3 regions of the Glutamicibacter sp. MOO4 genome follow, and region 3 is predicted to be linked to each of the others. Evidence: predicted binding sites of a transcription regulator. Region 3 holds the regulator's gene; each other region holds the start of a gene.

Region 1 (9,739 bases), 1.3 Mb from region 3:
CAGAATGCTGCAAGGACAACTATGGCGGCCACGATGCAGCGTCCCAGCCAGCGTTGTGCACGTGGTTGCAGCCCGTAGCTTTGCAACACAACCGCAAGGCTGGTCAAGAGCACTCCGGATAATGCAAAACTAATCAGTGCGTAAAGGGCTACCAGCGGTTCATAAGCACCGACCAAACCAAACATGACAATCAGCCAAAGCACCCCTACAAAACTGCTGGTCAGCAATCCAGTCAGTAGTGCGCTTCGAATCGATCGGCCGAGAATGGGCCTGGTGCTAATTGGTAACGGCAGCCACCAGTCCGCCTTGGCAGCATTCACGCCTACAGGCCCTAGGTATAAAAACAGCCGTAGAACACAGATGGCGCTGAGCATGAGCAGTACCGGCGACAGCTCTTGCAAACTCCATACCGTCCACGGTGTCTGTACGTGAGCTACCGTCTGCCCAAGCAGAGCAAAGATGAGGCCAAAGATCGCGCTGAAAAGATATGCCAAAGCAACAACCGCGGCCAGCACCCATACATAGACATCAGAGAAGTGATCAAAGCGTTCTGAAAAGTTGCGCCGTCGCTTTGCGCGGTTGAGCAACTGCTGCGGATCAAATTTGTTTTCCTGCAGAAGTTTTTCTCTAGCGTTCAAGCCACTGCGCTCCGGCCTCGGAGTGAAGGGCTTCACCTTGATCTTCGTTCAGCAAGAAGGCGTGGTTCAAACAGTGACGCAGCATCTGCGGATCGTGGGTCACTACTAAAAGTGTCGTCCCGGAACCTCTGAGTACGGCCAATCGATCATAGAGTTTCTGCCGGATACGCAGATCTAAACGTTGCTCCGGTTCATCAAGGATCATCAGCTGTGCAGGCCGAATGAGTGTCGCCGCCAACAGCACCTTGCGACGCTGGCCGGAGGAGAGCTCGCTGGGCAGTAGCCCGGCCACTTGTTGTAGCTCAAAAAACTCCAGCTCTTCACTGACGCTTTGTTTCCAAGAGTTCAGATTGTGGCCGCGAGCCACCAATTCAAGGTGTTCAGCAACGGTGAGTTCTTCAAAAAACGCTCCATCGGTGATCTGGACAGCGACATGCTGGCGGAAGGCTAGCGAGTCCTCGTTCACGGGCAGACCTAGAAATTCGACAGTGCCTTGCACCGGCGATAGGTGTCCAAGGATGGTGCGCACCAACGTAGATTTGCCACTACCGTTGGCTCCAATGATTCCCACCCCGTCGCCTGCGGAAACCTGCAGATCTAGCGGACCACAAATGACGCGTTGTTGGTAGCCAATAATCAGCTCGCGTGCTTCCAAGACAATCTTGGTGCTCTGACCTGTCTGCATGCTTGTAACGTTATCCCGCTACAACCACAAAGGGCATCGTCCTCGCGGATGATGCCCTTTGTTCACTACTTAGCGTTTACGGCTTGGATGTAGCCTGGTTCGCGTTGCTTGAACCATTTGATGACCAGCGAAGTCACCGGTACAAGAATGATTTCGACAGCTGTCTTATAGACAAAACCGACCACTACGTAGTTGATGAAGTTCGGCGCATCGGCAATACCAATGACCGGTGCGGCGACAGAGCAGAAAATCAGGGTATCGAGGAATTCGCCGACGCCGCTGGAACCAATCAGTCGTCCAATGAGCCCACGCTCTCCGCTACGTTCCTTGAGTTTGACCAGCACCCACGAGTTAGCAAACTGTCCAACCAAGAAGCCGCAGGCCGAAGCGAGAACGATCTGCCAGATTGGGCCCAGCGTGCGTTCGAGTGCTTCTTGACCGTCGTAGAACTCGGCGGATGGTAGTTGGATCATGATCCAGAAGGAGAACACCGCAAAGAAGGCGAGTGCGAAGGTGAGAATAATTGACCGCCGTGCAGCCTTTAGCCCGTATACCTCGGAAATAACGTCGCCGAGAATGTAGGCCAACGGAAAGAGAAAGAATCCTCCGTCGGTGATGATTGGGCCAAAGCTTACGCCTTTGGATGCACCGATGTTTGAGAGGATCACGATGGCACCCATCAGGGTGAGCACCGTGGAAAAGTATGGTGACCCCGCTGAAGCGAAGACCGCTTTATTGGCTTTGGTCAGGTTGTTTTCGGCGTTGTTCGCGCCCATGTAGTTGTCCTTGTCAAAAGTGGTTCGCCAGAACTTCGTCGCGAAGGCATGCTCGTACCTCAAAGGAATGGGTGGAGTTTAATGCCAGCGCGCGGTTCCGCTGTATTAGCACTTACCTAGCAAGTATCCCATGCTGACGGCCCTCGACTTAGGAACGCTTGAACGTGCAACTTAGTTTTCGAACCATTAGATCTCAAAATTCCGCATCTCATCTGGCATTCTTCGAAACAGTAAATCGAGGAATCTACTCCCCTAGTGATTGCCCTCGCTTGCATCCGCATGAAAGTTTTAGTTTTTTGAACGCGTTCAATAAATGCTAGAATCAACTCCATTAGCTTCCGTTCGAAAGGCTCAAGAGCATCCAACCGCGCACTGAAAAAGGTCGACAGACGCAGGCCAAACTTTTGGCTACTGCCTTGGACTGTTTTGCCATTGAGGGATACCGCGCATCAAGCATGCGGGTCATCGCTGCCAATGCTGGGGTAGCGCTTTCACATGCGTACTACTACTTCGAGTCCAAAGAAGACATCGTCGCGCAGCTGCTGCTGAACTTACGCAATGAGCAATTGCGGTTGTGCCAAGACGGGCTCGATGAGGGCAATACCTTAGAAACCAACATTCGCATCGTGCTGGAAGCTGGCGTGCAATCTTTGGCTCCCTATCATGAGTTCGGGCCGGCGTTTTTGAAGGTTTTGCTTTCTGGCGAGCATGCGAATGAAGAAGTAACCAAAATTGAACTGATGATGTGGGAACAGGCTGTTGGTGGCGCTCGGCCTCTGCCTCCCCTAGGTATCCGCCGAGATCTCCCCCGGTTCTTGCTACTTGTTGCGCGGCAGGTGTTCACCGCGTGGGCCTTTGACCAGTCCCCTGAGCAACGACGTTCACATACGCTGATCAAAAATTTGGCACCTGTGGTCGCTAAATTTGCAGTGCTTTGCCGTCTGCCGGTAGTCCGTTCCCTCTTTGAAGACATTCTGTCGCTCATTGATCCAAAAACCGCTGGCAAGATGGAAACGGATCATTCGGTGAGCTCGGCGCTAAAGCGGTCTAAAGCTTCCTAGATATCGGCTGTCCTCGCTGACAGAGAAATCCTAGAAACACAGTTGAGTATTGCCCAGTTTTTAGGCGTAAAGTCAGTGATGCCGATAGGTGACCCCTAGCGATTCAAAAGGAGAACGCAGCACTATGAGCGGAACTGCGCGAGCACTACCAGGTTGGACCAGCGGCTACGCATTATTGCGTGATCGTATTGCGTCTTTCCCTAACCAGCAGGAAATTCGTTCAGTGAATCAAAACGGCGACGACGTAGAGATCCTTCGTTACTGGCCTGATGATTCATGGACCGCCCCGTCCGATGCACAGCGTTTGATCTTCTTGGGCCCAGCTAATGACAGCACCGTCGCAAAGTTACAGGGCGAGGGCTGGGAGCAAAGTGCAACCATGCACTTGCTAGCTGGTAAGCCAGAAGATGTAGAACAAGTCGTCAAGCTGGCGGACACCTCAGGGCTTTTTGAAGCTCCCATGGAAAACTATGATGTTGTCGAGGTGACCGACTTTGACCGCCCGGTCGCCCGCGGACGAATGCACTTTGGTGCAACGTACGGTCTGCTCAGCGACCCGGACTTGTTCTCTCCCGATGATCCAGATGTCGCCCGCCGCGCGGTACTGGCCAACTTGGCCGGATCCGCTTTCAGCCATGGACTGCCTTGGCTACTGATGGTAGCTACGCAAGAGCATGCTGCTAGCTTGCCTGAAGGTTGGTCCAAAGCGACCACGCTGACTTTCTGGCAGCACAACTAACCGTTCGAAATCCGTACTACATTCAATTGAGACTATGACTAATACAAACATTGTTGCTCCAGCCATAACCTTGACTATCGCAGGTTCCGAAGCCACCGGCGGTGCAGGTGCTCAGGCCGATTTGAAGACTTTCCAGGAACTGGGAACCTACGGCATCGTTGCCCTGACTTGCATTGTCTCCTTTGATCCTAAGGATTCGTGGAACCACCGCTTTGTGCCAGTCGATCAGCAGGTCATTGCAGATCAGCTCGAAGCAATCCAAACTTGCTACGAAGACAAGTTGAGCACCGTCAAGCTCGGCATGATGGGTTCACCAGCAACCATCAACACCGTGGCCACCGCATTGAAGTCCCAGAAGTGGGACAACGTTTTGCTGGACCCAGTTTTGATCTGCAAGGGTCAGGAACCTGGCCACGCACTGGATACCGACGAAGCGTTGAAGGCCGAACTGCTGCCATTAGCTACCTTCGTGACCCCAAACCACTTTGAAGCAGAACAGCTTTCCGGACTGAAGATCAGCACCGAAGAAGATCTGGTCGAAGCAACCAAGAAGATTCACGAAATCTCCGGCGCTGCAGTATTGGCCAAGGGTGGGGTACGCATCGCTGGCGAAGACGCTATTGATGTCTTCTACGACGGCACAACCCTAGAAATTCTTCGCGAAAAGAAGATCGGCGAAGTCGCCGTTTCAGGTGCTGGTTGCTCACTGGCAGCAGCCGTGACCGCGGAGCTCGCCAAGGGCGCTACCGCGCTGGAAGCTGCCCGCACGGCTAAGGCCTTTGTTACCGAGGGCATTCGCAACCGCGTTTCGGGAAACACCCCATTTGATGCCTTGTGGCAGGGTGGACGCCGCTAAGCCCGGGGTCAAAACCTGATTCACCATGGTGCCGGTCGCATTCATTATTGAATGCGACCGGCACCACGTTTAAGCGTGATCACGCTCATTGGCAAGTTTCGATCACTCTTGCTACGGTTGCTTTAGAACATTTATTTCGATGCGTGAATAGGTCACGGGAAAGGGCGGTCGGCTATGCAAGCCACTTTGACGCTCCACCCGTTCGTCTGCGCGTCGAACGGGGTTAGCTAGAAAGTCTCCCGCCAAAGGTTTAGGCCTGCGGGCTTTGATTGGCGCACCCGCATCTTTTTTACGTTGCAGACCTCAGTCTCCCTTTTTTGACTAAAACTTCCGTGCGCCCTTTTTCTGTGCGCGGATAATTTGAGGATTATCATGCAGCCATTGACCGAAAAAATCATTCGCTCATCTTTCGTTAACGCCACCCGCCAAGAAGCAAAGCGACTGACGCTTCCAGAGAACTTCGCCACCCTGGACTGGGATTCCATGGAGTACTTGGGTTGGCGAGATTCCAAGTTGCAGCAGCGCGGTTACCTGTTCCACACCGATAGTTCAGGAAACACCCGTGGCATCTTGTTGCGCCCAGCAAGTGGCGAGCGCAAGCCGACCAACGTCACCATGTGCGAGATGTGCCGAGACGTCAACATTCCTGTTGCCGTGGGCATGTGGACCACACGCAAAGCTGGACAGGCCGGACGTGACGGTGACACCTTGGGCACCTTGATTTGCCTGAACTTCGAATGCTCACGCAATGTGCGCATTCCACCTCCAAAAAATCCGATCTACCCGGATCCAATGGTGGTTGTTGCCGAACGCATCGAGCTACTCGACGAGCGAGTTCATAGCTTCTTGAACCGCCTCTAACCACGGCTCATAGCATCTAGGTTCACCTCGATGGACCAACAACAAACCCGCCTAGCATTAGCCAACTGCTGAGTAACAATGCGTCTATTTTTTCTAAAAAATCGACGCGCTCGGTCGCTAACGCTGGGCGGGTTTGTCGCGGTGGTGCGCGGATTTTATTGTGAAACCGCCAAGCCACGCACGATACCGTTTACAGAAAATTATTCAACAACCCCTTGATATATGCTGTGGGTCACCTAGGATTCCTAGCTATAGGCCCTCGTACTAGCGGACGTGGGCCTCGGACGATCATCAAAGCTCGCACCGCTTTGCCATTTTCGCCCGCCCATGACGGGAGCACTACCGCTATCCAGCCCAGCTAGGAGAATCATGGTCACTCGGCGCACGCAACGAGTGCCGCGTCTGATCTTGGGGTCAGCCACTGCACTTGCAATGGCTGTCACCTTGTCAGGACCGGCAAGTGCAGCAGGTATCCCCCAACCAGCAGATGGCGAACAAGCTTTCTCGCTACCAATTAGCGACACCCAGGCGCTATCAAAACTGAAGGTTTCAGGGCCACTAGCTAAGGCCAGCGGCAAGGTATCCGTCTTTGTCCAATTTGAGGGCGACGGAGCATTTGAAACCGTCAAAAAATCAGGCAAGAAAAAAGATGCTGCCAAGGTAAAGAAGATGGACAAGGACGTTAAGGCCAAGGGCAAGCAGCTCGCCGCCGAGTCCAAGTCTTCAATCATCTACACCACCCACAATGCATTGCAGGGTGTGGCGCTGACCGGTGACGCGGATAATCTGCGAAAGCTCGCTGAACGTAGTGACGTAGCAAAAATCAGTTCCATCGTTCCAAAGAAGCCTTCCAACCGCTCGTCGGTCGTTGATACCGGGGCCTTGGAATCTTGGAAGTCCTTGGACAAGACCGGTAAAGGCGTCAAGGTAGCTGTACTGGATACCGGCGTTGATTACACCCACGCAAGCTTCGGTGGGCCAGGTACCTTGGAAGCCTATAAGCAAGCCCAAGCATCAACGGAACTTCCTTCTGCAGAATCAAAACTGCGCGACGGCGATAAGTTCATTGGTGGCTGGGACCTTGTTGGCGATGACTACAACGCTAACGATGCCGATGACACCTACCAGCCGATTCCGCACCCAGACCCCAACCCATTGGACTGTGAAGCAGCCGGCCACGGTTCCCACGTTGCGGGCACCACCGCAGGCTACGGCGTAAACGCAGATGGTTCCACCTTCACCGGAAAATACTCGGACCTTGATGCCAAGGCCCTATCAGAGATGAAAGTTGGCCCCGGCTCCGCTCCGGAAGCACAGCTCATCGGCATTCGCGTCTTTGGCTGTTCCGGCTCCTCATCGGTAGTGGGCCAGGCACTGGATTACGTTCTGGATCCCAACGGTGACGGCGATTTCTCCGACCGCGCCCAGGTAGTGAACATGTCTTTGGGTTCAGATCACTCACCTACCGAGGATCCGGAAAACGACATTGTTGATGCCCTGACCAAGGCCGGCATCCTCTCGGTAGTAGCCTCGGGTAACGCAGGAGATGTCACCGACGTCGGCGGTTCGCCAGGTAACTCGCGATCCTCACTGACCGTAGCCAACTCGGTAGGCTCACACGTCACCCTGGATAAAATCCAGATTGATGGACCAAGTGATGTTGCCGGTTCGGCCTCCGGACAGTACTCCGCAAACTTCAACTACACCAAGGCTGATGCTGCTGCGCTCTCGGGCGATGTAGTTATGGCCCCGGCTGGCAATGAATTTGGTTGCGAGCCATTCGAAGCAGGTTCTCTGGAAGGCAAGTGGGTTTGGCTCAAGTGGAGCGAGAACGGCGAATTCCCTTGTGGATCCGGCGCTCGCTTCAACAACGCTGAAGCCGCCGGTGCCACCGGAGTGCTCTTGGATTCCGAGGCTAACCTCTTCGACGCTGGCATTGCCGGTAACGCTACGATCCCAGGTGCTCAGTTCACTTTGGATCAGTCCGAAAAATTGCGTCCAGCTGCTGAAGCCGGAACGTTGAAGGTTACCCTGTCCCCTGATTTTGTTGGAGCCTCCTCCAGCGAATCAGGAGCAGGTGACACGCTGAACTCCTCATCATCGCGTGGCGTACACGGCACCAACGGTGTGGTGAAGCCAGACGTAGCAGCCCCAGGTACGCAGATTAGCTCGGTAGGCGTCGGAACCGGCACAGGTACCGCAGTCATGTCGGGCACCTCGATGGCTACCCCACTGGTTGCAGGTATCGCAGCTCTGGTTCTTCAGGACAGCGACTACACCCCGTACCAGGCTAAGAGCGTCATCATGAATACCGCTGCCACCGATATCAAGGCAGCCAATGGCGAAGCTTATGGACCAAACCGTGTGGGTGCTGGCCGAGTGATGGCCGATGCTGCATTGGATACTCCAGCATTTGCCTACGATTCTGAAGCACCGGATCTGACCAGCGTGGTCTTTGGCGTGATTGAGCTTGACGGTAAGAAGGGCTACTCCGCACAGCGCAAGATCACCGTGAAGAACACCAGCGACAAGGCTCAGACCTACAAGGCTGACTACGTAGCTGCAACCCAGATCCCGGGCGCAAGCTACACCTTGGATCAAAACAGCGTTACTGTCCCAGCTGGCGGCACCGCCGAGTTGACGGTGACCTTGAAGGTTGATCCGCAGCAGTGGACTAAGACCATCGATCCAACGATGGAAACCACTCAGTCCGGTTTGGCTCGCACGTGGATTGCCGACACTACCGGTCGCGTTGAGCTGACCAGCAGTGACGCTCCAACCTTGCGTGTTCCTGTACAGGCTGCTCCAAAGCTGACCTCGGATATGTCCGGGTCGGTCAAGAAGCTGAAGAAGGGTTCTAACACCACCTCGCTGAAGCTCAAGGGCAAGGACATCACCGCTGGTGAAGGCGCTACCGAGGTTACCTCGTTGCTTGGTGCCTTTGAACTTGGTGCTTCCAGCGATCGCGGCGACGCTTCGCTGGATGCCATTCCTGCAGCACGTTCCATGGACCTGCAGTACGTCGGTGCATCAAGCACTGCACCTCGTACCGGTGTGGCCGATGGTCAGTTGAACATCGGTATTTCCACTTGGGAGAACTGGGCTCACCTAGCCGGTGGCACCGAGCTGGACGTTGAGATTGATACCAATAGCGATGGCAAGGCAGACTTTGTCACCTTCACCACCGTGATGGACGAGATTGATCTGGATCTGGCAGCAACCTTCGATCTGGCGACCGGCGAACAGGTTGATCTTCAGCCAGTGAACGGTGTGCTTGGCGATGTTGATGCCAACACCTTTGACACCAATACGGCAATCCTGCCAGTCTCCCTCTCGGCCCTTGGCCTGGATGAAGATGCTGCAGATATCTCCTACCGTGTCCTTGGCTACACCTGGTACAACACCGATGACGGTGGCTCCATGGTTCCGGTAGATCAGACCGACTGGATCAACTTCAACGTGGCAACCCCACAGGTTGATTTTGGTGCAGAAGGTTCACTGCTTACCGACCTAAAGGGCAACACGATTCCGGTCACCGTAGCCGACAGCGCCAAGGCTTCCAAGGCACTGCTGCTGCACCTGCACAACGCTGATACCAAGCGTGCCCAGGTACTGGATATCGTTTCCGGTAACACCGGAAAGCCGAAGAGCAACTAGTCTTCAGTTTTCCCTAGACCGGGTCCGGGGCACTTTCCTAGCGAGTAGGAAAGTGCCCCGGACCTTTTTAATGCCACGGTTTTTCTCAGCTAGCCAGCTTGGTCTAATTTAGCTTCCAGAATCAGCACTGCCGCTTCACGAACTTGGTCGGCGAACTTCTTTTCCTCGTTAGCTTCTTTGGCTAACGCTTTAGCCATGGTGATCGCCGGGCTAGATTTGACGCACAGTGGCACGGTGCCGCCGGCGGCTACAAACTTCACTGCGCGCTGACCGACCGCTACCTGCGCCACTTGTTTGGCTTCGCACAGATCATCGGAAATCACCACACCCTGATAACCCAGTTTTTGGCGCAGCAGACCGGTGATGACCTTCTTTGAAAACGGCGCTTCGTTCTGCGCATCAATTTTTGTGTAGCGGGCGTTGGAGATCATGACCCACGAGTTACCCTGGCTAATCGCCTGCTTAA
Region 2 (9,739 bases), 980 kb from region 3:
CATATTCGAAACTATGTTCGAATCTGTTGATTTTTGGGGTCTATCCCCCTGTTTTTCGAGACTTCTAGCGTTATTTTGCGACTTGATGCAAAGTTTTACAGCTCAAATAGGCGCGAGTTGGCTCGACCACCCATAATGGATGTTGTACTTTGGCAGGCCTCTGTGCTTTTGCCTGCGTCCAATCCACCGAAAGGTACTCCCCCTGTGAAACGCGCACTTCTTGAAGAGGACCACGAGCAGTTCCGTGAATTGGCAACGGAGTTCAATACTCGTGAAGTCTCCGGAAAATACGCCCAGTGGGAGAAGGACCACCAGATTCCACGTGAGGTTTGGCAGTCAGCCGGTGAGAACGGCTTGCTTGGGCTTGCTGTTCCTGAAGAGTTTGGCGGAATGGGAATCGATGACTACCGATTCCGTGTCGTTCTTGATGAAGAGTTCGTCCGTGCCGGGCACCTAGCCCTTGCCTTGGCCTTCCATCTGCACGATGATCTGGTTCTGCCGTACTTGATCAATTACGGTACCGATGAACTGAAGGCCAAGTGGCTTCCTCGCATGGTGGATGGTTCTACGATCACTTCTTGCGCCTTCACTGAGCCCGGAGCTGGTTCGGACCTACGCGCTGTGCGCACCAAGGCCGTACGTGATGGTGAGAGTTGGCTGCTCAGCGGTCAGAAGACCTTTATTGGTAATGGTGCATTCGGAGATGCCGCTTTAGTGCTTGCCCGTACTGACGGTGAAAGCGGTCGCGCCACGGCGCAGTCGTTCTCGTTGTTCATGGTTGAGCGTTCCGAGGGCTACAGCAACGGCACTCCCTTCGACAAGATGGGACTGCGTGCCTCTGACACCGCGGAGCTGTTCTTCGATGAGGTCAAGGTTTCTGATGCTGATCGCATTGGTGAGATCGGGCAGGGACTAACCTACGTCAAGGAACAGTTGCCTCAGGCACGCTTGGCTATTGCGGTAGCAGCATCTGCCATCGCCAGCGCATCATTTGAGCAAGCACTGGAGCACGCCTCCAATCGTTCAACCTTCGGGCAGGCCCTCACCGAGTACCAGAACACCCGCTTTGAACTGGCTAACCTGAAAACTGAGGCGCATGTCACCCAGACCTTTGTTGATCAGGCGGTTGTTGCGTTTAACGAGGGCGAACTTAGTGCTGAGGAAGCTGCCGAAGTGAAGCTTTGGGCTAGTGAGAGCGCGAAAAAGCTTTCGGACAAGGCGTTGCAGATCCATGGTGGTTATGGCTACATCATGGAGTACCCAATTGCTCAATCCTTCACCGCGGCTCGTTTGTTGACCATCTTTGGTGGCACAAGTGAGATCATGCGTGAAACTATTGGACGAGCACTTTAAGCACTTTTGAAAGGACCTGATCACGTGCCAATCCGGCAGATCACAGTTTATGGAGAACCTGTTCTTCATCGTCGCGCAGTAGAAGTCACCGAGTTTGATGATGAGCTACGCCAGCTTGTTGCAGATATGCACGTGACCATGGACGAAGCCCACGGCGTGGGACTGGCTGCTCCGCAGGTTGGTATCGGTCTACGTCTATTCACCTATGTCTACGCAGACCAGGACACCGCTCCTGAGCGTGGTGTCATCATCAACCCGAAGCTAACCCTGTCCAAGGTGTCGCAAGCTCCGGCAGACGTTGATGACGAGTCCGAGGGTTGCTTGTCGGTCCCTGGGCTGAACTACCCGCTCAAGCGTGCGGACTATGCCAAGGTTGAAGGTTTTGATGAGTTCGGAAATCCGATCTCCTTCGAGGCTCACGACTGGTTCGCCCGGGTGATGCAGCACGAATACGATCACCTTGATGGTTTCCTCTACGTAGATAAGCTCCAACCTCGCTGGGATAAGCGTTGGAACAAAGCCAAGAAGTCTTTGGGCTGGGGCGTACCTGGCATTACCTGGTTGCCTGGCACCGACGAGGACCCTTTTGGTCACTAACGCTTTGGCTGCCTAGTTTGCAGTCTTGAAGTCAAGATATCGCTGATGTAGCGCCGCACCGAGTGTATCGGTCGGCGCTACATTTGTATTCCACACTTGCGTGGCTCGCCCTTGTTCAATCCAGAATGCATTAAACATGCCGTTGGTAGCTGGCATGATCGCTTTCTGCATGGGTGCATCGGCGATCAGGTGCCGATCCGCGGTGGACAGGTAGTACTCGTCGAACGGGCCTAACAACCGCTTGGGTAGTTCCACCTCGCCAGAGCTCTCAAGCTCTTGATGCGTGGCAGAGCCGGCAACTACGAGGTAATCCTCACCCCGCTCGTCTTGCCCTACTGCCACAAGCTGATCGGCCACCTCATTGGCCGCCTTGCGCATCGTTGTCAGGGTTTGTCCCGTGTACCAAGCGGCACCACGCAAAGTCGCAGGTGCATGGGAGCCTAGGTAGCGAAGCAGCAATTCGTGCATCGGATCTGTAGGCACACGGTGATCACTGATCCAGCGATCTACCAGCACATAGTCTTGGGCGATCAGTTTGGCCTGCCCAGGAATCGGTCCCAAGCAGATCAGCCCGTTTTGTACCAGCACCAAGAGCACATGAAGTCCGCGCTGATTTTTAGTCTGTATCCCGTGACTCTCTAGCTCGGCAAAGATTGTGGCCCTACTGGCTCTTTGGCAGTCAATGAGCAGGTTGGTCACGATGGTAGAGGCGCGGTCAATGGTTTGCGAATCTATCTGCAAAGCGCGCAAATTAGTCGCAGCTGTTTTCAGGGTACGCTCTCTGGCCGCCTGCACCATCCACTTGGCGTCCTGTGACCTACAGATATGCAGGGTGCCACGCATGGTCCACGAACGAACGAGCTGGCCATCATTGAACAGCTCATTAACCTGTGCTCGGTTCGGTTCGGACGCTACCCGCTGAGCCAAGGCATAACGTCCGGCGGTGAAGTCTTGAGCTTGAATCGCCAACATATGCTCGGCTGCACCCAGCAAGCTTTGTGCAGGCTCACGTAATTTCTGACTGCGCATCCGTGCGGCCAACAACCGCTCTCGTTCCACGTCTTTGCCCTATCTCTCGCACCTAGAGCCGAGCGTAGCAGGAACGGGCTGAGGCTTAAACGACTTTCGGGACCGTACCTCACGCATCATGCGCGAAGTATGGTCCCGAAAAGTCGTACAACTCTAGTTCTAGACGCTGACGGCTTCAGCCTTCACATCTGGAACAGCTACCGGGTGGGTGCCAGCGATCGATTCGATCACGCGCACTACCTGGCAGGAGTAACCGAACTCGTTGTCGTACCAAACGTAGACAACAGCGTTTTTGCCCGAAACGATGGTGGCCAGGCCATCAACGATGCCGGCACGACGTGAGCCAACAAAGTCGGTGGAAACCACTTCTGGGGAATCGATGTAGTCGATCTGCTTGTGCAGGTTCGAGGTCAGCGAAGTTTCACGCAGGTAAGCGTTCAACTCTTCCTTGCTGGTTTCGTTCTCCAGGGTCAGGTTCAAGATGGCCATGGAGACATCTGGGGTTGGTACGCGAATTGCGTTACCGGTCAGCTTGCCTTCGAACTCTGGCAGTGCCTTAGCAACAGCCTTGGCTGCACCGGTCTCGGTGATCACCATGTTCAGTGCAGCTGCGCGTCCGCGACGTTCGCCCTTGTGGAAATTGTCGATCAGGTTCTGGTCGTTGGTGAACGAGTGAACGGTCTCAACGTGTCCGTGGTTAACGCCGAACTTGTCGTTCAGCGCCTTGAGCACTGGGGTGATGGCGTTGGTGGTGCACGATGCTGCGGTGACAATTTTGTCTTCTGCAGTAATCCACGAATCGTTGATGCCGTGAACGATGTTCTTCAAGTCGCCCTTACCTGGAGCGGTAAGTAGAACGCGAGCAACACCCTTAGCTTCAAGGTGCTGGGACAGGCCAGCTTCATCGCGCCAGCGTCCGGTGTTGTCGACAACAATCGCGTTGTTGATTCCGTATTCGGTGTAATCAACGGTTGCTGGATCATTCGAGTAGATGACCTTGATCAGTGTTCCATTAGCGAGGATGGTGTTGTTTTCCTCGTCGACGGTGATCGAACCTTCAAAGCGGCCATGCACCGAGTCGCGGCGAAGCAATGACGCGCGCTTAACGATGTCATCATCCGACCCCTTGCGCACAACGATTGCCCGCAGACGCAAGCCGTAACCGCCACGCTCAATCAGGATACGAGCGAGCAAGCGACCAATGCGACCAAAACCGTAGAGCACTACGTCCTTTGGTTCTGCGTCAGTAGCGCCGGCCTTGCCGACCTTTTCGCCCAGTTCGTTGCTGATAAATGAGTTCAGGTCAACGGAGCCAGATTCTTTGAACTTCTTGTTCAAGCGGCCAAGGTCAACGGCGACCGAGCCAACATTGAGTGTCTCGATTTCATCGAGAATTGCTTTGGTTGCCTTCAGGCTTAGCTCTTCGCCATCGATGCGGCGCACAACGCGGTGTGCTTTGATGATGTCGATTGAGGACTGATTGATCAGCTTGCGGCCATATACGGAGGGCACCACATTGTTCTTGCGGTACAAACGTCCGATCAGTGGAATCATGGCCTCGGCGAGCTCTTCGCGCCCGCTCCATTCTTGCTGGGCGACGACAGACTGCTGGGTCAAAGGAAAATCCTTCCAATTCAGCCGACTTGCAGATCCATAAAGTCGGTTGGCACCGTGGGAAGCACCATTGCTTTTGCGGTGGTACGAGGTCACAGGATCATCCTCGTAAGTACTAAGTACATTTTCCATTCTAAACTGCGCAGAAATTTTCCGGGCACCAAGATCTGTGAATCATCTCACTTGAGAAGTGAGGAAAAATATGGTGAATGGGATGGCCGATACGCCGGGTTTTGTCGCGCCGAAGCGGGACGGTCATCTATCTACGACTGCCGTTGCCGACAGCCTCTAGCGGTCCACCCGACTGCATGGGGCGAACAGCCCTCATAACGCAGTCTGTCTGACCTTGCTCCGAGTGGGGTTTACCAAGCCATCCCGGTCACCCGGGACGCTGGTGGTCTCTTACACCACCGTTTCACCCTTACCAGGAAACCTGGCGGTCTATTTTCTGTGGCACTAGCCTGCGGGTTACCCCGAGTGGGCGTTACCCACCACCCTGTTCTGTGGAGCCCGGACGTTCCTCGGGACAATTGCTTGCCACGCGACCGTCTGGCCATCCCATTCGTTAACCATTCTAGCCCCGGGACTTTGCCTGCCGTAACGCTCTGAGCGAGGTGTCCGACACGGAGATTCTCCAAAAATACCTAACCACGAACGATTTGATACGCACTGGATGCACGCGTAGCTCAAAGCATCAGCAAGTCTTCACCGACAAAGGTTGAGTGTTGAATTCCGATAGGCTGGAAGGCGTGCTTATTTTGTTGCCGCCTTCTGAAGGCAAGACAGCCCATACTCAAGGTGCTCCGTTTGAATTGGAAACACTCTCGTTTCCGGAACTAAATGATGATCGTCACCAAGTCATCGATTCTCTTGCGCAAGTTTCTGCTCGCGAAGACGCCATGGAAGTCTTAGGCGTTGGAGCTTCACTAGCTAACGAAGTAGCTCGCAATATCTCACTGCACACTGAACCGGCAGCCAGGGCACACGATATTTATTCAGGTGTGCTTTTTGAGGCTTTGAACTACGCGTCGTTGGATAAGCCAGCAAAGCTGCGGGCAGATCAAAGCATTCTGGTCATTTCTGCGTTGTGGGGCGCCGTGAGATTTGATGACCGGATCCCACCGTACCGACTTTCTATGTCCACCAAGCTTGAACCACTGGGCAGGCTCGGGAGCTGGTGGAAGAAACGATTAACTCCAGTATTGGACGAGATGGCCGGGAACCAGCTCATCATCGACGCACGCTCAAGTACCTACACGGCAGCCTACAAGCCAAGCAACGGAAATAGCGTGGCCGTCAATGTTTTTCAGTTACGCAACGGTGTTCCGAAGGTCGTATCGCACTTCGCCAAACACACTCGCGGCGAAGTTGCCCGGTTCTTGGTTCAGCAAGAAGTCGAGCCCAAGACGGCGACGGAATTGCTTGAACTGATTCAATCTAAGTGGGAGGCCACCCTGGTGGACGACAAAAAGGGTCAAGCACTAAATATTCTGCTCCCCGAAGACCATCAGTTCACCACCACAAAGTAGTAAGAATCAGCCTCTCGTCTTGGCGCACACGACAAAAGAACAAACTTTCCCTCTTCCGCTTGTGATTCAATTCACATAGGCTTCACGTATGACGTCCTACGTCATACGTCCTTCCAATTTTCAGGAACCATACCCCTGCGAGGAACCAGCCCATGCGAAGCCATTTTCGATACGAGCACCGTAGAATCCTGACCGCTGCACTGGCAGTCAGCCTGACCATTCCCCTTTTCAGCGCAAACGGGGCCCTAGCGGCCACCACATTAGAGGAAGCGGACCCTGCGGTGCCGCCGGGAACCTTCAAAGAAATAAATCTCGGAACCGACCGCACCGAAAACAACTTCTTCTATCGCATCCCCGCTCTCGCTCACTTGGGCGACGGGGTAGTTCTCGCCGCGTGGGACGGCCGTCCGGGAAACGCCTCAGATGCACCGAACCCCAATAGCATCGTGCAGCGCAAAAGCACCGATAACGGTGCAACGTGGGGGCCAGTAACCACTGTCGCAGCCGGCTTCACCGGCTCCCCCGAACAAGGAAAGCACGGCTATTCTGACCCCAGTTATGTGGTGGATGACGAAAGCGGAAAGACCTTCGCCTTCTTTGTCTACTCCAAGGATCGAGGCTTCGTAGGGAGCATTTGGGGCCATGACGATGCCAACCGGCAAGTGCTCAGCGCAGCTGTTGTCGAATCCACCGATGACGGAGCCACGTGGAGCAAGCCTCGACTGATTACCGATGTCGTCAAACCAGGAGACAGCGCGGTCCCCGGCGCTGTACGTTCGACCTTCGCCACGTCCGGTCAAGGCATCCAGATAACCCGCGGCCAATACGCGGGGCGACTCGTTCAGCAATACGCCGGAGATGTCATGCAGGCCGATGGCACCCGAGCGATTCAAGCCTTCTCGGTGTATTCCGATGACCACGGAGCGACGTGGAAACATGGAGAATTCACCGGACAGGCCATGGACGAGAACAAAGTGGTTGAACTTTCCGACGGGCGGCTTATGCTCAATTCCCGTGACAACGCCGGCGGTGGCTATCGAAAGGTAGCTATTTCTAATGATGGTGGCCACAGCTACTCGGAGGTCACCCAGGATAGGAACCTCCCCGATCCCACAAATAACGCACACATCACCCAAATGTTCCCGGATGCGCAAGCCAACAGTGCGCAGGCCAAAAAGTTGCTGTATACCGGAGCCAATTCACAAACTTCGCGCTCCAACGTTTCAGCTCGAGTTTCTTGCGATGACGGAAAAACGTGGCCAGGGTTGCGCACCATTCGTCGTGGTTTCTCCGCGTACTCGGTAGCCGATGTCTTGGATAATGGAAAATTTGGCGTGTTCTACGAAGCTAACTACACCGACGACATGCAGCTTGCCACATTCGATGAAGAATGGTTGAACTACGTCTGTGCTCCGATGCAGGCAGAAACGTTCACCGCCAGCTCAGGATCCACTCTTGACGTTCCAGTGAGCATCACGAACCAGGAAGACGAGGAGCTCTCGGGCGCCATCGCGGTGGGCGCCTCAACGCAATTCAGCGCCACAGCAAAATCGGTCACCAATCTTGCCGCAGGCGCCAGCACCACCATCAACCTTCCAGTCACTGTCGCGTCCACCGCGCTTGGAAACCAGAGTCTACCGTTGCAGTTCACGAGTAGTACTGGAAAAACTTCGCAGGTATCTGTGTCCGCTCAGATCACCGGCGAAGAAACCACTGGACTTAACATTTCGGGTCAACGCACCGATATGAGTCGAGACTTGGCCGTGGACCCATATGCGGTCGGTGAAAAAGTTCCGTACAGCTTCCGTGTGAATAGCATTGGAAACATCGCTCAATGGGTCGTACCAACTGCGGGTAACTTCTCACCGTTTGCCGCCAGGCCAATTGGACAGCCCAGCCCGGCGGGCACTTGCCGCTACTCGAACCTGCCCGCGGGTGCTGGCTACACCTGCGCCACTCCACGCCATGAGGTAACCAGCAATGAGCTAGCCAACGGATTCTTTATTCCTCAAACGCACTGGACTTCTGGCCGGGTCGGCAGCAACGCCATCGTGGATGAATACACAATTACGGATCAAGAAGTCGACCTCGTCGATCGCCAACCTAGCTTTACCGTCGAGGCCTCACAGCAAGTTACCGCTGAGCCTGCTTTGAATTCGTCGCCTAAAGCCGGTGACTGGATTAGCTATGAAGTCACGGTTACAAATACCGGAAACGTTCGACTCAGCGCCCTAGAAGGTTCGGGATTCAGCATTAAGGAGCTTGACGCAGGCGAATCGAAGAGCGCAACCATCACACGCCTTCGCACTAGCGCTGATGTCTCAAGCCGAAGCGCACAGGAAAAATCAAAAATTGCTACCGCTCGCAACGGCGATATCAAGATCCAGGCTGAGATTTCTCAATCCATCGCCCCGTAGGTTGAAAGTGCAAAACCTGACAATGCACTGAAGCAAAAGAAGACTGCCATGGGCAAGACTTGGGGATTACTATTCCCGAATCCCACCCATGGCAGTCTTCTTTGTTGGTTGAACTTTTGTTGGTTGAACTAACTGCCACCTTGCCCATCAGCGGCGACGAGTTCAATTTCAAAGCCCTCGCCATTTTCCAGATACGCAGCGTAGTGCTGTTCTCCACCAACGTGTGGATGCTGATCCGAGAACATCAAGGTAAATCCGTGGTCACTAGCCTCGCGTGAAATTTGCTCAACTAGTTCTTTGGACTCAACAGTAAAAGCCAAGTGGTTCAATCCTGGATTCAAGCGTTCGTGGCGTCCATGGCGCACATCAGACCCGGACTCAAGAACGATATAAAAGTTTGAATGGGCGTAGCTGATCCCATTACTCCACTCAGAATCAATCCGGTAACCCAGACGCGTCAGCAACCATCCCAACGTTGCTTTACTGGCTGATAAGTCATCAACCCAGATTTCCAAATGATGCAGCATGCGGTTCCCTGCCTATGGGGTCAGGACAAAGTCCCAAGGATCCGAATTAATTTGCGATATTTCAATCTCTACCGAATGTCCCAGATCGTTGAGCACATTCTGCAAAGCGCGAGCGCCGGCTGAAAGCCAGACCCACTCGGAGGCAAAATGGGAAACATCAATCAAGTAAGGGAAGCCACCGTTGGCTGCTTCGCGTGCTTCACTGGCCGGGTGATGGCGTAGATCTGCGGTGACGTAGACATCGGCTTGGTGTGAGCGCACCGCATCAAATAACGAGTCACCGGCCCCACCGCATAGGGCGACCTTGCGGATGATCCCGGTGCGGTCACCTGCAACGCGTACGCCACCGGCCACGGCAGGTAGCACGGTGTAAACGCGTTCAGCAAAATCTTCAAGCTTCATTGGCTTGTCCAGGAAGCCGACTCGGCCTAGTCCTTCTTCTGGCAATCCGTCCTTGGAATGCACCAGAGGCACACAATCCTTGAGGCCAAACGCGTCGGACAGGGCGTCGTTGACTCCCCCAATGGCGTTGTCAGCATTGGTGTGTGCCGTGAGCAAAGCGGTTCCGGTCTCAATGAGCCGGTGAATCGCTTCGCCCTTAAAGCTGGTTCCTGCTACTTGGGTGACACCACGAAGTAACAGTGGATGATGAGTGATGAGCAAGTCAGCTCCA
Region 3 (9,739 bases):
CTCCAGGAATATTCGCTGCGCCGGCCAGTAGCTCGGGGTTTGGTTCGGTGTATCGCACGGAGACTAATTCGTCCCCTTCAAAGTCGAAGCTCGTGACCGAGGCCAGCGTGCATTCGCGCTGACGCGGGTCGTGCCACAACGGCTTCTTCTCGGCTGCTCGGCGAGTGACCCAGATAGGAAGCTGGTGACTAACAATGATCACTTCGGCGCCTTCGCCGTGTTCGGCGACAGCAGCGCGACGATGCGCATCCATGGCTTCACGCATGCGCTGAACCTGCTGCGCATAAGGTTCGCCCCATGATGGCTTGAGTGGGTTGACCAACAATGGCCAGAACTTCGGCTGACGAAGGTGCTCGGCGACCTTGGACAGGCCTTGAAGTTTGTTACCGGCTTCGATGACACGGTCATCAGTGCGAATCGGCAGGTTCAGGGCGTGGCTGGTGGGAGCAACGGTTTGCTGGGCACGGATCAATGGCGAAGCAACCAAGCGAACCACCTTGGCTCCCTCGGCCTGACGCTGAGCGAAAAATTCGCCGGCCGCATCAGCCATTTTGAATCCCAGCTCGGAGAGCCCGTAGCCGGGGATCCGTCCGTAAAGAATACGGTCAGGGTTGAAAACTTCCCCGTGGCGCAACAAATGGACGGTCGATAAAGGCATACTTCCAGTGTCTCAAATGTTCAGTGCAAAATAGTCATATTGTGTCCACCATCAACTATTCACAGCCCATGCATGGGATTCCCATATAGAAAAACCATCCTTTTGGATGGGGTAGCTCACAGCGCCGAGTACTAGTCTTGAACACAACAACAAGTTGACCCCTAAAGGATGATGGATCATGAGTAATTACGACCCGAATCAACCCGGCCAGCCCTACAATCCTGAGTCCGGCGCTCAAGGTTCAAATCCGAACCCTTACGGTGAAAACCCGTATGCACAGCAGCCTTCCCCGTACGGTCAAAACCCATACGGTCAGAACCCGCAAGCCGGGCAAGATCCTTACGCACAAGCTCCGATGACTGCTGGCTACAACCAGTTCCCTACCCAGGGTGGCTACGCCGCAGTTCAGCCTCCAGCAACCCGACCAAAGACCTTGCAGATTGCTTTTATCTTGATTCTGCTTTCGGGTGTTGTCGGTGCGATTGCTAGCTGGATGATCTCCACCTCAAATCTGTTCACCAACATGGTTGCTTCCCAGTGGGCAGCGGTGGAGACAGAACTAAAAACGCAGATGGAAAGTTCGCCTGAAATGGCTAACGACCCAACCCTGCAGCAGATGATGAACAGCCCCGAAGCGTTCATGGCACAGGCCAGCTCGGTAGTGGCCGGCATCAGCATTGTTGGTGCCATCATCTCGGTACTTCTGTACTTCTTGGTGGGCTTCTTTGTAGGCCGTGGTGTGGGCGCGATGCGCATCATCGCTACCATCTTGGCTGTACTGTCACTGTTCGGCATGTTCTCAACCGTGTCCGCCATCAGCATGTACGGCGACTCCCAGGCCGGTGTCCTGAGCGCGGTCTACATCATTGGTGTATTGCTTGGCATTGCTGGTGTGGTCTTTGCTTGGCTTCGTCCATCATCCGAATACATTGCAGCCCGTCGCATGGCTCGTCGCGCCGGTTACCGGTAAACAGCTGTAGCGCCCTGACTTCAGGGCAAATAGCTAAGGCGTTGCCTGTTTTGTCATCACTGACAAAAACAGGCAACGCCTTTTTTATTGCTAAAAGTTGGTTAGCCTTGCACGGCCAGATAAGCCAGAATCTGTAATTCTGTCGACAGATCAACACGGCGTAGGTTCATGCCGGTTGGAACCTTTAAAGGTTTCGGGGCAAAAGACAGCACCGATCGCACGGAATTTTCAGCAAGTACGTAAACGAGATCTTGAGCAGCATCACCAGGGACCGCTAGCACCGCAATATTGATTTCTTCGCGGGCTACTACTTGGGCAAGATCAGCTATTGACTCAACGGTCAGTTCACCGACTTTGTCACCGATTAGGGCAGGGTCAACATCCAAAATGGCTTTGACGTTGAAGCCACGCGAAGTGAAACCCGCGTATCCGCTCAACGCGCGGCCCAGGTTACCGGCACCGACAATCGCTACTTTCCAGTCTTGGTTCAGCCCCAAGGTCCGACTGATGTGTTCAGCCAGTTCTCGCACGACATAACCGACTCCACGCGTTCCATAGGAGCCGAGCCATGAAAGATCTTTACGCAAGATTGAGGGGTTCACCCCAGCCTCTTTGGCCAACACCCCGGAGCTGGTGCGTTCGCGCCCTTGGGCTTCGAGAGTGTTCAACGCCCGCAGGTACTGAGTGAGTCGAGCCAAGGTGGCTTCAGGCAGGACACGAGCTTCAAGCTCAGACATCTTCGTTCCCCTGCACTTTCCAATGGGCTAAGCGAGCACCGCGCATGTTCATGTTTGTGGCAACTGCTAGTTGGTGAGCAGACGCTCAAGCCGTTGTGGATCGATGGTCCAGAAGTCTCGGACCTGTCCGTCAATGAACAGCACTGGAACCTCTTCATGATGCTTTGCCAACAGATCAGGATTCTGATCTATGTCTATCTCAGAAAATTCCATATTCAACCGGCCCGTCACTTCTGCCACTGTCTGCCGAGCGGCGTGACAAAGGTGGCAGTCTTTTCTAACCAACAGTTGAATCTGATGCAAAGTACTCACCTGTCCATAATCTCACGAGCCGTAACCACGCTTGAACTTTAAGATGAAATAAACTGGATCAAATGTCTTCCTCAGAATTTGACTCCACGCAGTCTCAAGCTCCGGCATCGGGTACCGTCGCCGCATTTTTTGATGTGGACAACACCCTGGTTCGCGGTGCCTCGCTTTATCTACTGGCGCGCAAACTCCGTGAACACAAATTCTTCCAATTCCGCGAGATCCTATGGTTCGCGTTGAAACAACTGCGCTATGCCGCCCGTGGCGAGCATTTGGGCGACATCCATCAGATTCGTGACCGTGCGTTGATGATGGTGCGCGGAATCCCGGTGGCCGAAATTGAGCAAATCGGCAACGAGATCTATGACGAGTTCATCGAACCGAAGCTGTGGTCCGGGACCGTGGCCATTGCCCGTCAGCACCTGCATGTAGGTCGCGAAGTCTGGCTGGTCACCGCCACTCCCCTGGAAGTGGCGAATGTCATCTCGGATCGGCTCAATCTTTCCGGCGCTTTGGGCACCGTGGTGGAAAGTAAGGACGGTTTGTACACCGGGGCGTTGGCTAGCCCAATTCTTCACGCAGCCGAAAAAGCGCAAGCTGTTCGGTCCCTGGCTAAGGCTCGCGGGATCTCACTTTCGCGTTCCTGGGCCTACTCGGATTCCTACAATGACGTTCCATTGCTAGAAGCCGTTGGCCATCCTGTGTGCATCAATCCGGATGCTCGGTTACGTGCCTACGCCAAGCGCAGAGGCTGGCAAGTTTACGATTTCCGCACCGGCCAACGAGCCGCCAAGCTCAGCCTGCGAGCAGCCGGAGTCATCGGTGCGCTGTGGGCCGCTAGGCGCTCTATCCTGCGCCGTTCCGGCTCTTAGCAGGGTGTTAGTTACTTCTGGATAAAGCAATCGCCACCGTTTGCAGTTCAACTGCATATCGGTGGCGATGATTGCCTAGCGGCAAAGTGCTCGAAGTAGATTTACTTCTTATTGCGACGCTGGTGACGAGTCTTACGAAGCAATTTACGGTGCTTCTTCTTGGACATACGCTTGCGGCGCTTCTTGATAACAGAGCCCATAATGGTTCCTCACAAACTAATAAATGCGTCAACCCAAAATATCTGCTTGCACGCAAGCAAAAGGACAAGGTTGACCGGACGTTAAACGTTCCTTAATAGATTACCCGCTTTTCGGTCATGCTCTGACCATCGTGCGGACTAACGGCCGTATGAACCAGTACCGTGCTGCGGATCAATAGCCGCGGCACTTAGGTAGGATTCGACAGCGTTCTCCGGTACACGATAGGAGCGACCGAACTGAACGGCAGGCAGATCGCCTGCGTGAATCAGCCGATAAACCGTCATTTTGGAAACACGCATCATGTCAGCCACTTCGGCTACCGTCATGAAACGGGCTCCTGCAAAATTCTGTCTATCCGTCATGCGGGATATTCTCCTGACGCTGATCTCTATTTCGTCGCGTTACTAGCGAAGGTGAACTTACACGACTTTGGATCAACATCGGCGATCAGGTTCACGTTCGCTTTGTCCTAGTCTAATCGCACTTTGGTAACTTTCGCATCACGCAACACTTCAGGGCGCATCTGAATCAAAAATTTTGTTGCTTAATTGAGACAATTCGCGAGCCACGGTCCAATACAACCGGCTGTGACACGCGAGTCGTAATCAAAGGATTCCCCTAGATGACGCCTTGGGCCAGCATGGCGTCCGCTACCTTCACAAAGCCAGCGATGTTGGCACCGGCAACATAATTGCCTGGTATGCCGTACTCGTCAGCGGTTGTCGCACATCGGTCGTGAATGCCCACCATGATCTCGGTCAGACGCTGCTCGGTGTGTTCGAAACTCCACGAGTCACGGCTGGCGTTTTGTTGCATTTCCAGCGCTGAGGTTGCCACGCCACCTGCGTTGGCTGCCTTACCTGGGCCAAAGAGCACCCCGGCTTCTTGGAAGAGTGAGGTTGCAGCAGCGGTTGTTGGCATATTGGCGCCTTCGGCAACAGCAATGGTTCCTGCGGCCACCATCTTCTTCGCGGCACTTTCATCCAGCTCGTTCTGCGTTGCGCAGGGCAGTGCGACGGTTCCAGCAACGTCCCACACGCTGCCAGCTTCAACGTAGTGCACCCTGCTGGTTCCACGGCGTTGTGCGTATTCGGCAATACGTCCGCGCTCAACTTCCTTGATCTGGCGTAGCAGTTCTAGGTCGATGCCATCTTCGTCAACGATGTAGCCGGCCGAGTCCGATGCGGTCACGACCTTGGCACCTAGGTTGGCAGCTTTCTCGATGGCGTGAATGGCCACGTTGCCGGATCCCGAGATGATCACCCGTTGCCCGTCGAAGGACTGGCCGCGGGTCTTGAGCATTTCTTGGGTGAAGATCACGGCCCCGTAGCCGGTTGCTTCCGGGCGAACCAACGAGCCGCCCCAGCTCAGTCCTTTGCCGGTCAAGACGCCAGATTCGTATCGGTTGGTAATGCGCTTGTACTGTCCGAAGAGATAGCCGATTTCGCGGCCGCCCACGCCAATATCACCGGCAGGCACATCGGTGTATTCGCCAATGTGACGGTACAGCTCGGTCATGAGCGATTGGCAGAAGCGCATAACTTCACCGTTGGACTTTCCCCGTGGATCAAAGTCAGACCCACCCTTGCCGCCGCCAATAGGCATACCGGTTAGGGAATTCTTGAAGATTTGTTCAAAGCCTAGGAACTTGACGATGCCTAGGTACACCGAGGGGTGGAAACGCAGTCCACCCTTGTACGGGCCTAATGCGGAGTTGAACTCAACGCGGAAGCCTCGGTTGATTTGGACTCGACCTTGGTCATCAACCCACGGCACACGGAAAATGATCTGTCGTTCGGGTTCGCACAAGCGTTGCAGGATCGCTGCTTCAGCATATTCGGGATGTTTGAGCGATACAGCTTCAAGGCTGTCGAATACTTCGGTGACCGCTTGGTGGAATTCTGATTCTCCGGGGTTACGACGGAAAACTTCATCACGAATCGTTGTTAAGTGCGTATCCAAGTTTCTCTCCTCATCAAACGGGGCAGGAACATGCGCACTGGGAAACTTACCCGTGGCGACACTGTCCCCCTTTCGAGAGTGTCATGGAGAACACACCGAGCTAAAATTTGCCGTTAAAAACCAGAAACACAACCGTAACTTGAAAACTGGGGATCACTTAGCGACGGCGGCCAAAGCGCGGAAGCCGCTCCAAGAATTCTTGAGCACGTCCAGTAACTTGTTCCAGGCCTCGGCCAACGCTGCGGCCAATCTGTTGCGCAGTGGGGTTGGCGGTTGTTGCCAGCTCAGTGCCCGCTTCAGATTCATGGAGTTCTTGTTGCTCTTCGAGTACTTGTTCTGGCAGCAGATCGGCGCACCAACGAACAAGCTGCTCTAGCGCGGAGGTATCGATGCTGTAGATACGGCGCTGCCCGGCAGCGGCCATGCTCACCAGCTGCGCCTCACGTAATACCTTCAGGTGCTTGGATACCGTGGGCTGGGAAATTTCCAGCTCGGTTACCAAAGCGCCCACCGCTTTCGGTTCGCTTTTGAGAGCTTCAATAATTTTGCGTCGGGTTGGTTCTGCCAAAGCCGAGAACACTTCATCAATTGCCACACACATAACCCTAACGGCATATGACCTTCTGGCCATTGATTTCGCCGGGCTATCCACGGTGAAATTCACGGCAATTGCCTAACCGATGAAGTTCAAAGGCTCAGTCAAACCAGGGGTCGAGTCCAAAGAGCGGGAAGATTTCCTTGCGAGTCGCGATGATCGTGCGGTCCACTGGATCGGCTGGATCGTAGCCGACTTCCCAGTTGCGCCACCACAGCTGGGCGTCATCACCCATCAGGTACGGGGTGGCACGACCGTATCGTTCCAAAACATATCGTCGGAAAGTCTCCGGGACATATGTTCTTAGCGGCACGGGCTTCCCGGCGACGATGGCCGTCAGATGAGTCCACACACGCGGGACCACTGCGCTCACGTTGTAGCCGCCACCACCGGTGGCCAACCATCGACCTTCGCAGACCTCATCGGCCAGCTGGGAAATATCCAAAGCGGCCTGACGTTGCGCGTCCACGGAGAGTTTGAGGTTGGTCATGTCGTCGTCACGGTGGGCATCGCAACCATGCTGAGAAACGATAATCTCTGGCTTGAAGGCATGAACCAGCTGGGGAACAATCGCATGGAAGGCGCGCATCCATCCGGAATCCCCGGTCATGGCCGGCAGCGCCACATTGACTGCACTGCCTTCGGCTTGCTTGCCGCCAATATCGTTGGCGAATCCTGTTCCAGGAAATAACGACAGGCCAGATTCGTGGATGGATATCGTCAGTACTCTTGGGTCATCCCAAAAAATTGATTCGGTGCCATCCCCATGGTGAGCGTCAACATCGATGTAGGCAACCCGTTGCACCCCACGGTCGAGCATGCGTTGGATCGCTGCGGCAGCGTCGTTATAGATGCAGAAACCGCTGGCTTTTCTTCGCGCCGCATGGTGCATGCCGCCTGCAAAGTTCACTGCTCGAACGGTACTTTCATCCATTATGGATTGCGCGGCAATCACTGAGCCACCCACAATACGCGCCGAAGCATCATGCATGCCGGCGAAGACTGGATCATCTTCGGTGCCCAAACCAAAGTCTTCTGCAATCAGTGTCGGATCTTCGCTGACCCGACGCACCTGATCAATGTAGGCCTGATCATGCACGGTTGCCACAAGCGCATCACTAGCAATTTCTGGAGCATGGATACTCACGTTTTGCGCGCTCAGCACTTCGAGTTCTCCGCTAAGGCGGTAGGTCAGTTCTAAACGTGATGGGTGCATCGGATGCCAGTCGCTGAATTTGTACTTCAGATACTGTTCATCCCACATGACCATAGTTGGGCGAGGAGCCTGCTGCGGATCTAACACTTTTTCAGGCTACCTGATAGTGATCCAACTCATGAATATATGGCGTATTCGGCCACGCAGTCATTCTTTAGGGCGATATGACAAGCGTTTGGCCCGGGAAACGCGTAAATTACTAGGAGGACTTGAACCTCCACATCTTTATTCCACCCGGCCAGAAGAAACTGCGAGTTATCGATGAGCATAGGCAGTGAACTGGGCCCCAGCGCCCGGGCAGCTGAATTGCGCGAGAAGCGCCGCAAGCAACGATTTGCGTTTCGCGCGAGAATTGCTGACATCACCGTACGCTCCCCCGCGCGCTTAACGCTGAGCGTCTTTCTCTTAGCGATCACACTTTTCACTTCCCTGCTCGCTGCCCCGTTTTCTTCTTCTAAGGGTGAAGTGACTCCCCTGCACGACGCGCTGTTTACCGCAGTTTCTGCGGTTTGCGTGACTGGTCTAACCACCGTCTCCACCGCAGCGCACTGGTCCTTTGTTGGACAGCTGATCATGCTGATCGCTGCATTCATGGGTGGTTTGGGCATTTTGACGCTGGCCTCGATCATGTCGTTGGCCGTCTCACGCAAGTTGGGCGTCCGCGCCAAGCTCATGGCACAGAAGTCCATGGACAGTTCAGGTGCCTCCGCGTTGGGCGAGGTTAGTTCCTTGCTGCGCATCGTGATCACCACGGCCGTGAGCCTTCAGGGACTTATCGCGCTGTTCCTGATCCCGCGCTTCTATGTTCTGGGCGAAAGTTTCCTTTCCTCTATTTGGCACGGGATTTTCTATGCCGTCTCAGCGTTTAACAACGCCGGGTTCACTCCCCACTCAGATGGTTTGGTGCCTTACGAAACTGACCTGTGGATCTTGATCCCTTTGATGGTCGGCGTGTATGCCGGCTCGCTGGGCTTCCCAGTAGTCATGGTCTTGTTGGCGCACAAGTTCAACGTCAAAAAATGGAACTTGCACACCAAACTGACCATGCTGGTCACCACGCTATTGCTCTTTGCTGGCGCGCTACTGTGGCTGGTATTTGAATGGTCCAACCCGCGTACCCTGGGTGACATGTCCATAGGCGACAAGGTCATTCATGCTTTATTTGCCTCGACGATGACGCGCTCTGGCGGCTTCAACTTGGTTGATCAAAATGACATCCACCAGGTGACGGTGTTGCTCACCGATGCATTGATGTTTGCTGGTGGCGGTTCGGCATCCACCGCCGGCGGTATTAAGGTCACCACCATCGCTGTTATGTTCCTAGCAATCATGGCCGAAGTTCGAGGCGACACCGAAGTGACCGCGTTTGGTCGCCAAATTCCCCAGGGAACAATGCGCGTAGCTATCTCGGTAGTTGCGATGGGCGGTTCGTTGGTCATGGTGGCCACCGGCGTTTTGGTCACCATCGATGAGTCTGTTGGTTTTTCCCGTGCCTTGTTCGAATCCATTTCAGCTTTCGCCACCGTCGGATTAAGTACCGGCGTGTCTCAAGAGATGCCACCGGCCGGTAAATACGTACTCAGTATCCTTATGTTTGCTGGACGTATCGGTAGCATCACCCTAGCTAGCGCGCTGACCATGCGCCACCGTAACTCCCTGTTTAGACTTCCAGAAGAGAGGCCGCTCATTGGCTGACAAGAATATAGACCACAATGCCCCAGTTCTGGTGATCGGTCTGGGACGTTTTGGTGCCTCCGTAGCCCAAACGTTGGTCAAGCAGGGCCGAGAAGTTTTGGCCATCGAACGCAGCCCAGAACTCGTTCAGCAGTGGGCCAGTACGCTCACCCACGTGGTCGCCGCTGATGCCACGAACATTGATGCACTACGTCAGCTTGGTGCCCAAGAGTTCTCCTCCGCCGTGGTTGGCGTGGGTACTTCCATCGAGTCATCCGTGCTGATCACGGTGAACTTGGTGGACTTGGGAATTGAGCATCTGTGGGTCAAGGCCATTACCCCTTCGCACGGCAAGATCCTCACGCGCATCGGTGCCAATCACGTGATTTACCCGGAAGCAGATGCTGGGGTCCGTGCCGCGCACTTGGTCGGTGGACGTATGTTGGACTTCATTGAATTTGAAGACGGCTTTGCCATCGTGAAGATGTATCCGCCAAAGGAGACTCAGGGCTTCACCCTTGCGCAGTCCCAGGTTCGTTCTAAGT

Evidence for each region. The regulator Rex, encoded in region 3, represses fermentation and respiration genes when NADH is low (regulators of the CRP and FNR family bind a similar motif). The targets are predictions, from matches to a motif close to CTTGTGAANNNNTTCACAAG.
Region 1: a site for Rex is predicted at 2,352-2,371, ahead of AC1Z3F_RS15800 (queuosine precursor transporter). Genes of this name have one in related genera too.
Region 2: a site for Rex is predicted at 4,760-4,779, ahead of AC1Z3F_RS04835 (glyceraldehyde-3-phosphate dehydrogenase). Genes of this name have one in related genera too.

What each region holds. Positions count from the first base shown of each region.
Region 1 is NZ_CM167800.1:3,371,704-3,381,442, reverse strand. Features, by position in the region: gene AC1Z3F_RS15810 (hypothetical protein) at 1-638, opposite strand, end outside; gene AC1Z3F_RS15805 (ABC transporter ATP-binding protein) at 628-1,323, opposite strand; gene AC1Z3F_RS15800 (queuosine precursor transporter) at 1,389-2,099, opposite strand; gene AC1Z3F_RS15795 (TetR/AcrR family transcriptional regulator) at 2,504-3,160, shown strand; gene AC1Z3F_RS15790 (hypothetical protein) at 3,285-3,899, shown strand; gene AC1Z3F_RS15785 (hydroxymethylpyrimidine/phosphomethylpyrimidine kinase) at 3,934-4,755, shown strand; gene AC1Z3F_RS15780 (FBP domain-containing protein) at 5,128-5,616, shown strand; gene AC1Z3F_RS15775 (S8 family peptidase) at 5,986-9,273, shown strand; gene AC1Z3F_RS15770 (glycoside hydrolase family 3 N-terminal domain-containing protein) at 9,363-9,739, opposite strand, start outside.
Region 2 is NZ_CM167800.1:1,062,011-1,071,749, reverse strand. Features, by position in the region: gene AC1Z3F_RS04850 (acyl-CoA dehydrogenase family protein) at 205-1,353, shown strand; gene def (peptide deformylase) at 1,378-1,950, shown strand; gene AC1Z3F_RS04840 (winged helix DNA-binding domain-containing protein) at 1,963-3,009, opposite strand; gene AC1Z3F_RS04835 (glyceraldehyde-3-phosphate dehydrogenase) at 3,139-4,596, opposite strand; RNA gene rnpB (RNase P RNA component class A) at 4,800-5,154, opposite strand; gene AC1Z3F_RS04825 (YaaA family protein) at 5,316-6,122, shown strand; gene AC1Z3F_RS04820 (exo-alpha-sialidase) at 6,275-8,539, shown strand; gene AC1Z3F_RS04815 (VOC family protein) at 8,668-9,066, opposite strand; gene AC1Z3F_RS04810 (Nif3-like dinuclear metal center hexameric protein) at 9,079-9,739, opposite strand, start outside.
Region 3 is NZ_CM167800.1:2,046,985-2,056,723, forward strand. Features, by position in the region: gene AC1Z3F_RS09565 (histidine phosphatase family protein) at 1-658, opposite strand, end outside; gene AC1Z3F_RS09570 (hypothetical protein) at 837-1,628, shown strand; gene AC1Z3F_RS09575 (redox-sensing transcriptional repressor Rex) at 1,730-2,365, opposite strand; gene AC1Z3F_RS09580 (glutaredoxin family protein) at 2,432-2,677, opposite strand; gene AC1Z3F_RS09585 (HAD family hydrolase) at 2,740-3,546, shown strand; gene AC1Z3F_RS09590 (30S ribosomal protein bS22) at 3,648-3,746, opposite strand; gene AC1Z3F_RS09595 (helix-turn-helix domain-containing protein) at 3,885-4,109, opposite strand; gene gdhA (NADP-specific glutamate dehydrogenase) at 4,366-5,709, opposite strand; gene AC1Z3F_RS09605 (ArsR/SmtB family transcription factor) at 5,867-6,304, opposite strand; gene AC1Z3F_RS09610 (acetoin utilization protein AcuC) at 6,405-7,574, opposite strand; gene AC1Z3F_RS09615 (TrkH family potassium uptake protein) at 7,782-9,215, shown strand; gene AC1Z3F_RS09620 (potassium channel family protein) at 9,208-9,739, shown strand, end outside.